Regions from separate parts of the Blautia sp. Marseille-P2398 genome, predicted to be linked through region 1. Evidence: riboswitches for the same ligand, from Rfam matches in the RefSeq annotation. Region 1 holds a riboswitch; the other holds the start of a gene.
What was found. Region 1 has a riboswitch for FMN ahead of ribD (bifunctional diaminohydroxyphosphoribosylaminopyrimidine deaminase/5-amino-6-(5-phosphoribosylamino)uracil reductase RibD). Riboswitches for the same ligand answer to the same signal wherever they lie in the genome.
Positions count from the first base shown of each region.

Region 1 (3,186 bases):
GATACAATATATTTTTCTGTTGTTAAGAGGGCAAAATCATTCGTATTGGCTGCTTATCTGGTTCGTGTCAGGCAGATAAAACATCCACTGTACAGTTCTGCATCAATCGAATAACCGCTTTGTGGTTAATTCTGTCAAAAGCCATACTTATTCAGAAAATCCCGTGTAATATTACTTTTTATCGGCTGTTCTTTCACAGGCGTTATTAATTTTTCCACGTATTTTCCAATTATGTCTGTCTCCAGATTAACGATATCTCCTTCTTTGCGTTCTCCGAGGACTGTAATCTTTACTGTATGAGGAATTGCAGAAATGGAAAAGTCTGTTTCTGAGACTTTTGCCACTGTAAGACTGATTCCATCAACTGTTACAGAACCTTTTGTCACAATATATTTCATAATTTGTGGTGAAGCCTGAATGGTGTACCAGACAGCATTATCATCTCTGCGAATTTCCGTGATTTTTCCTGTTCCATCCACATGCCCGGCAACAATGTGTCCTCCAAATCTTCCATTTGCAGGCATTGCCCTTTCCAGATTTACATGCTGTCCCAAAGAAAGCTGAATCAGCGCAGAACGATTCAATGTCTCATGCATCACATCTGCTGTAAAACCATCTTCCAGACATGCAGTTACAGTGAGGCAGATTCCATTTACAGCTACACTGTCCCCTGTTTTCAGATCATCCAGAATTTTCTCTGCCCGTATCGTAAATACTGCTGAATTTGCTCCTTTTTTTATTTTTTTCACAGTTCCCAGTTCTTCAACAATTCCCGTGAACATTACTCTTCACCTCACTCTCTATAAGAAAATCATCTCCTATTCTGATTATTTCGCTGTTTTTTAATAATATTGCGCTGGCAGGATCAGGAAATCCTTTTCCTTCTATCGGTGTCTTTGCACTTTCTCCCCCAAAAAGTTTGGGTGCTATATAGGTCTGGACTTTCTGAACAATACCGCTTTCGAGTGCTGACCAGTTTAAAGTGCCTCCTCCTTCCAGTAAGATACTGTCTATCTTTGCAGCTCCCAGAAGTTCCATTAGTCTGTTTAAATCTATGTGTCCGTTTTTTTCCGGGACATCCAGAACTTTACATCCCATATCTTCATAATTCTTTATCTTCTGCTGGTCTTTACTGCTGGTTGCAAAGATTGTTGGAATTGTTGATGCCGTTTTCACAATTCTGGAATTCAGTGGTGTCCGCAAGTGGGAGTCACAGATAATACGCACAGGATTTCTGCCGTTTTCCAGTCTGCATGTAAGCATCGGATCATCTGCCAGCACAGTTCCCACTCCAGCCATAATCCCTGTATATTTCAATCTCTGTTTCTGCACATGCATTCTGGCAGCTTCGCCTGTCACCCATCTGGATGCGCCTGTATAAGTGGCAATTTTTCCATCCATGGTCATCGCATATTTCATGACTACATATGGTTTTTGATTCTGTATGTAATAGAAAAATGCTTCATTGAGTTTATCGCACTCTTCTTTTAAAACGTTTTCCGTTACTTCGATCCCATGCTCTTTCAGAATCCGGATTCCTTTTCCTGAAACCAGGGGATTAGGGTCCGAGGAACCAATAATCACACGTCTGATCCCCGATTCCAGGATTGCATTGACACACGGAGGCTGTTTCCCGTAATGGCAGCAAGGTTCCAGAGTAACATATATGGAGGCACCTTCTGGCTGTTCTGTACATGATGCCAGAGCTTCCCTTTCTGCATGAAGTTCACCGTATTTTCTGTGATATCCCTGGCCAATGACTTTTCCGCTTTTGACGATCACGGCACCTACCATTGGGTTAGGTGCTGTAAATCCCATTCCTTTTTGCGCCAGTTCTAACGCCATTTTCATATATTGCCTGTCTTTTTCCATATCCGTTATATCTTTCAATCCCTCATCTCCTGTTCTTCTGATGGTACTGATGATACCAAAAAAGCCCCGGTGTCTTTCAACATCCAGGGCCTGTAAATTAATATCTGCTTGAATTATCTTCGTGTGAATCTGACTTTTTGCTTCATCATTAAAACTGCTTTGATGATATTAAAAAGCTCTGGAATAAATTTATTATTCCAGAGCAGTCGCTTTCACAGATCAGTTAATTCTTCTGTATCTCTACTGTTATCTTCTTTCATCCAGACTGTACTGTCGGCTTCGGAATTACACCGAATCATGCCTTACGGCTCGTGGGCTTTACCACCGGTAGGGAATTGCACCCTGCCCTGAAGATCTTATTTTATTTTTATCAGCAATTTCTAAATTTTATCCTGTTGATGTCTGAAAGTATACTCTTAATTTTTATTTATGTCAAGATTTTTTCAGACATATAATTTCAGTTTTTCAGGAAAGTAATTCTCTTACCATCTCTGCATTGAATGTCACACCTGTCAGGTGATCTACTTCAATCTGATACAGGGCATTGGCTGCGATATGCTCTGCTGCCTGTTCCAGATCACGAATACCGCTTGTATTTTTATGCAATTCAACGATGGCATCCAGACCGTCTTCTGTTACTACACATTCTTCTGCTTTCAGGCTCATGCGTTTCAGAACTTTCGGAAGAACGTATTTGGAGAAGATGATCTTCTTCTCTTCTGATGTATAATCCGGGATATCGATCACTGCAAAACGGGACATAAGAGGTGCGCTAATCTGGGACTTATCGTTTGCCGTAGCAATAGGATAAACGCCCACTGTGGGCACCATACATTCCATATAGTTATCTGTAAATCCAAGGTTGTCAAGCAGAGTAAGAAGTACGTCTGCAGGGTTTCCGTTGCCCTTACCTGACGCTGCTTTATCAAGCTCGTTGATAATAAATACAAGATTGGATTCTCCTGCTGCCGAGAAAGCTTCCATGATGATTCCGGGCTTTGCGTTTGCATAGATTCTGGAACTTCCTGTAAGCTGTTCCGGATCATTGATGGAACTCATGTCCAGAGTTGTCCAAGGCAGTTTCAGAATACGGGCAACTGCATAGGCAATCTGAGATTTGCCTGTACCTGCAGGACCTACAAGGAGAAGTCCGTATGCAGGAAGTGTATGGGTACGGTTGATCTGTATGATTGTTTCAATGATACGCTGCTTTACAGATTCCATTCCGTAGAGTTCCTCATCAAGGATCCTGCGGGCTTCCTGAGGATCGATTGCTTCAAAGTAATTGCTCTTCCACTGTACATTCATCATGAT
Region 1 covers NZ_CAXSTD010000001.1:410,570-413,755, forward strand. The annotation lists gene ribE (riboflavin synthase) at 135-782, opposite strand; gene ribD (bifunctional diaminohydroxyphosphoribosylaminopyrimidine deaminase/5-amino-6-(5-phosphoribosylamino)uracil reductase RibD) at 763-1,872, opposite strand; FMN riboswitch at 2,117-2,231, opposite strand; gene ACESZG_RS01990 (AAA family ATPase) at 2,338-3,186, opposite strand, start outside.

Region 2 (3,186 bases), on a different contig from region 1:
TACTTATGAACTACAAAATACCGGGATATTATATATTTTTCATTTGTCTGGCAGTGATTTCCTGTTTTTCTAATCCTGGAATGGTTGTATTAGCGGGCTGTAGGGTTGATAATATTGATCAGGCAGAGTAAAATTTTATCAATGAAGTGAGTATCCTGCTTTAATATTACAAATATTCGTCTGACTTATGAAAAGTGCCTGATGAGATGAAAATCTTCTCAGGGATGGGTTGTGAGAACAGAGAAAAAAGAATGGTTTCGGAAAAAATAATGACAAGTTAAACAAAAGCCGTAAAGTGGGAATTTCCAGCTTTGCGGCTTTTGTGGTATCATGAATTGAAAGACATCTCAACAACTTTTCCATTGGTTACCTTAATGCGCAGACCTAATCCATTCATGCTTCTCATGGTAGACATGAAAGCGGATTTTGAGCAATAATCGTTGGGAGCTTCACCTCCGGAAAAATAGTATTTGGTCTTGGAAGTAAGTTTAAATGTATGTTTTCCGTATTTTATATATGCTTTTTTGTTTTGGCTGTTTAATATTCCGTTTTTGGAAGTATTAAATGACGCATACATTGTCAGAGTGTTCCCCTTACATATAGCCTTTCTTGTGCCTGACATATAGTATTTTGTGCCATTGGTTGTTATTGTTCCGCCTTTTTTTCCATTTATGCAGGTATCATAGTAGGTTGTACCTGACTTTCCGGTAGCTGCCTGCACATTTGAGAATCCCATGCAGCCGGTAACGAGGCAGATGGCAAGTATCAGTGTTAACATTTTCTGGAACTTCTTTGTCCATGTTTTCATATTGAAAACCTCCTTTCGTTTTCTGGATTTATTATAATAGCCTGGAAAAGCAAAGTCAATAGAGGAGCGTAATGGAATAGTTGTATTGACAATAGATATCTGTATGTAGTATAATCAGACGCAGATAAAAGAAAATTCTTCGGGGTTGTGGTGATCAGCATCAGCTGAGATTCCCTACCGGCGGTTATAGTCCGCGACCCGCTTCGGCGGCTGATCTGGTGAAATTCCAGAACCGACAGTATAGTCTGGATGAGAGAAGAACACGCGATATTTACCATACGTGCTCATTACCCCGGATATGATCCGGGGTTTTTTATATGTTGAAGAAAATCTTCATTATATAGAAAGCTTGTGGAATTTTCTTTTAACAGGATATGAGACATATCCATAAAGAATAATTTCAAAGGAGAGAAACAGTATGAGTGAACAGGTATTAAGAAATGGAAATGCGATGGCAAGGAGTAAGACGAGAACCATTACACAGATAGCCATGCTTGGCGCTATCGCAGGAATTTTAATGAATCTGGAGTTTCCGCTTCCTTTCCTGGCACCGACTTTTTATCAGCTGGATTTTTCAGAAATCCCGGTACTGGTTGGTTCATTCGCAATGGGACCGATTGCAGGTGTACTGATCGAGCTGGTGAAGATTCTTGTGCATCTGGTAACAAAGGGCTCTATGACAGCAGGTGTAGGCGATGTGGCAAACTTCATCTTTGGATGTACATTTGCAGTTCCGGCAGGTCTGATCTACCGTTACAAATCTGTTAAGAGCAGAAAACATGCAGTGATCGGAATGGCAGTTGGAACCGTACTTACAGCAGTAGTTGCATGCTTCATCAATGCATTCGTGTTACTTCCGGCATACGGAAAGGCTTTTGGAATGCCGGTAGAAGCATTTATTGAAATGGGAAGTGCAGTACACAGTTCTGTAAATAATCTTCTTACATTTGCAGCAATGATCATTTTCCCATTCAACATATTCAAATATGCTCTGACATCCCTGATCGTATTCCTGATTTATAAGAGAATCCGCGTGGTGCTCAAGGGAGATTGATTTTATATCTGATAAAGAATAAATAAATTGGCAGTACAATAAATAAAAAAGAAGAACAGCCGTATGATGAAAAATCTGCGGCTGTTCTTCTTTTTATGTGCAAAAATAATTACGGAAATTTTCAGACAGACTTAAAAAAGACACGATAATATGGTAAGATAAAACAGACGATATAAACATCGGAATGTGAGGTTTATAAAATGAATGATACAGGAATCAGACCGGAAGTTATAGAAGAAATCCGAAACCTTGCGCAAAAATATGATATTGAAAAAGTAATTCTTTTTGGTTCGAGAGCAAGAGGGGATTTCAGAAGAACAAGTGATATAGATATTGCAGTCACAGGAGGAGATTTTGCAAGGTTTGCGTTAGATGTGGATGAAGAGACAAGTACTCTTCTGGAGTATGATATTGTAAATCTTGATCGTGACATGCAGGATGAATTAAGAGAATCTATAGAGAAGGAAGGGAGGATTTTGTATGAGAAAATATGAGAATTTCTGCAATGCACTGTCTAACATGAAAGATATTTATAATTATGAAGAACCATATGATAATGTAGTGATTACCGGACTCGTAGGATTGTATGAAATTTGTTTTGAGCAGTCATGGAAAATGATGAAAGAAATACTGGAGATTCATGGATATGCAGAGGGAGCAACAGGTTCACCGAAAATCATTCTGAAGACTGCCTATAAAGCAGGAATGATAAGAGATGAGGAGCAGTGGCTTCGTGCATTGCAGGCAAGAAATAATGTTACACATTCTTACAATCAGAAAATTGCGTTAGGAATTATAGCTGATGCAAAAGAAGAGTTTTATCAGATGTTTTGCGAACTAAAAACAGAGATAGAAGAAAATTGGCTGTAATAATCAGCGAAGGTATAGAAAGCGAAAGGAAGTATCCATTATGGGACAGATACACAATATTGAAAAACTGACAGATTGTAAATTTTTAAATTTGTATCATTTAAATGCAACAAGTGTTCACAACACTCCTGTGTCATATTTCGTGGCATCACGTGCGAAGAGTATTAACGAATTAAAGATAAAAACAGGTAAAAACGCTCCGGATGGCGTGATCATTTACAGTCTTTATGGGGAAAAGAGAGACAGAGTTGTATTAGTACGTCAGTACAGATACGCAATTGGCGAATATATCTACGAATTCCCGGCAGGTCTGGTAGAATCGAACGAAGAATTCCATGAGGGTGCAGTAAGAGAAATGTACGAGGAAACAGGACTGAAATTCACACCGCTGAAAGTAGATCCTGCATTTGAGAAACCTTATTTCACAACGGTTGGCATGACAGATGAATCCTGC
Region 2 covers NZ_CAXSTD010000005.1:80,885-84,070, forward strand. The annotation lists gene ACESZG_RS07465 (hypothetical protein) at 329-808, opposite strand; FMN riboswitch at 940-1,073, shown strand; gene ACESZG_RS07470 (ECF transporter S component) at 1,227-1,862, shown strand; gene ACESZG_RS07475 (nucleotidyltransferase family protein) at 2,063-2,356, shown strand; gene ACESZG_RS07480 (HI0074 family nucleotidyltransferase substrate-binding subunit) at 2,343-2,732, shown strand; gene ACESZG_RS07485 (NUDIX hydrolase) at 2,773-3,186, shown strand, end outside.
Region 2: it holds a riboswitch for FMN, as region 1 does, so the genes downstream of both, ACESZG_RS07470 (ECF transporter S component) here and ribD (bifunctional diaminohydroxyphosphoribosylaminopyrimidine deaminase/5-amino-6-(5-phosphoribosylamino)uracil reductase RibD) in region 1, are expected to answer to the same signal.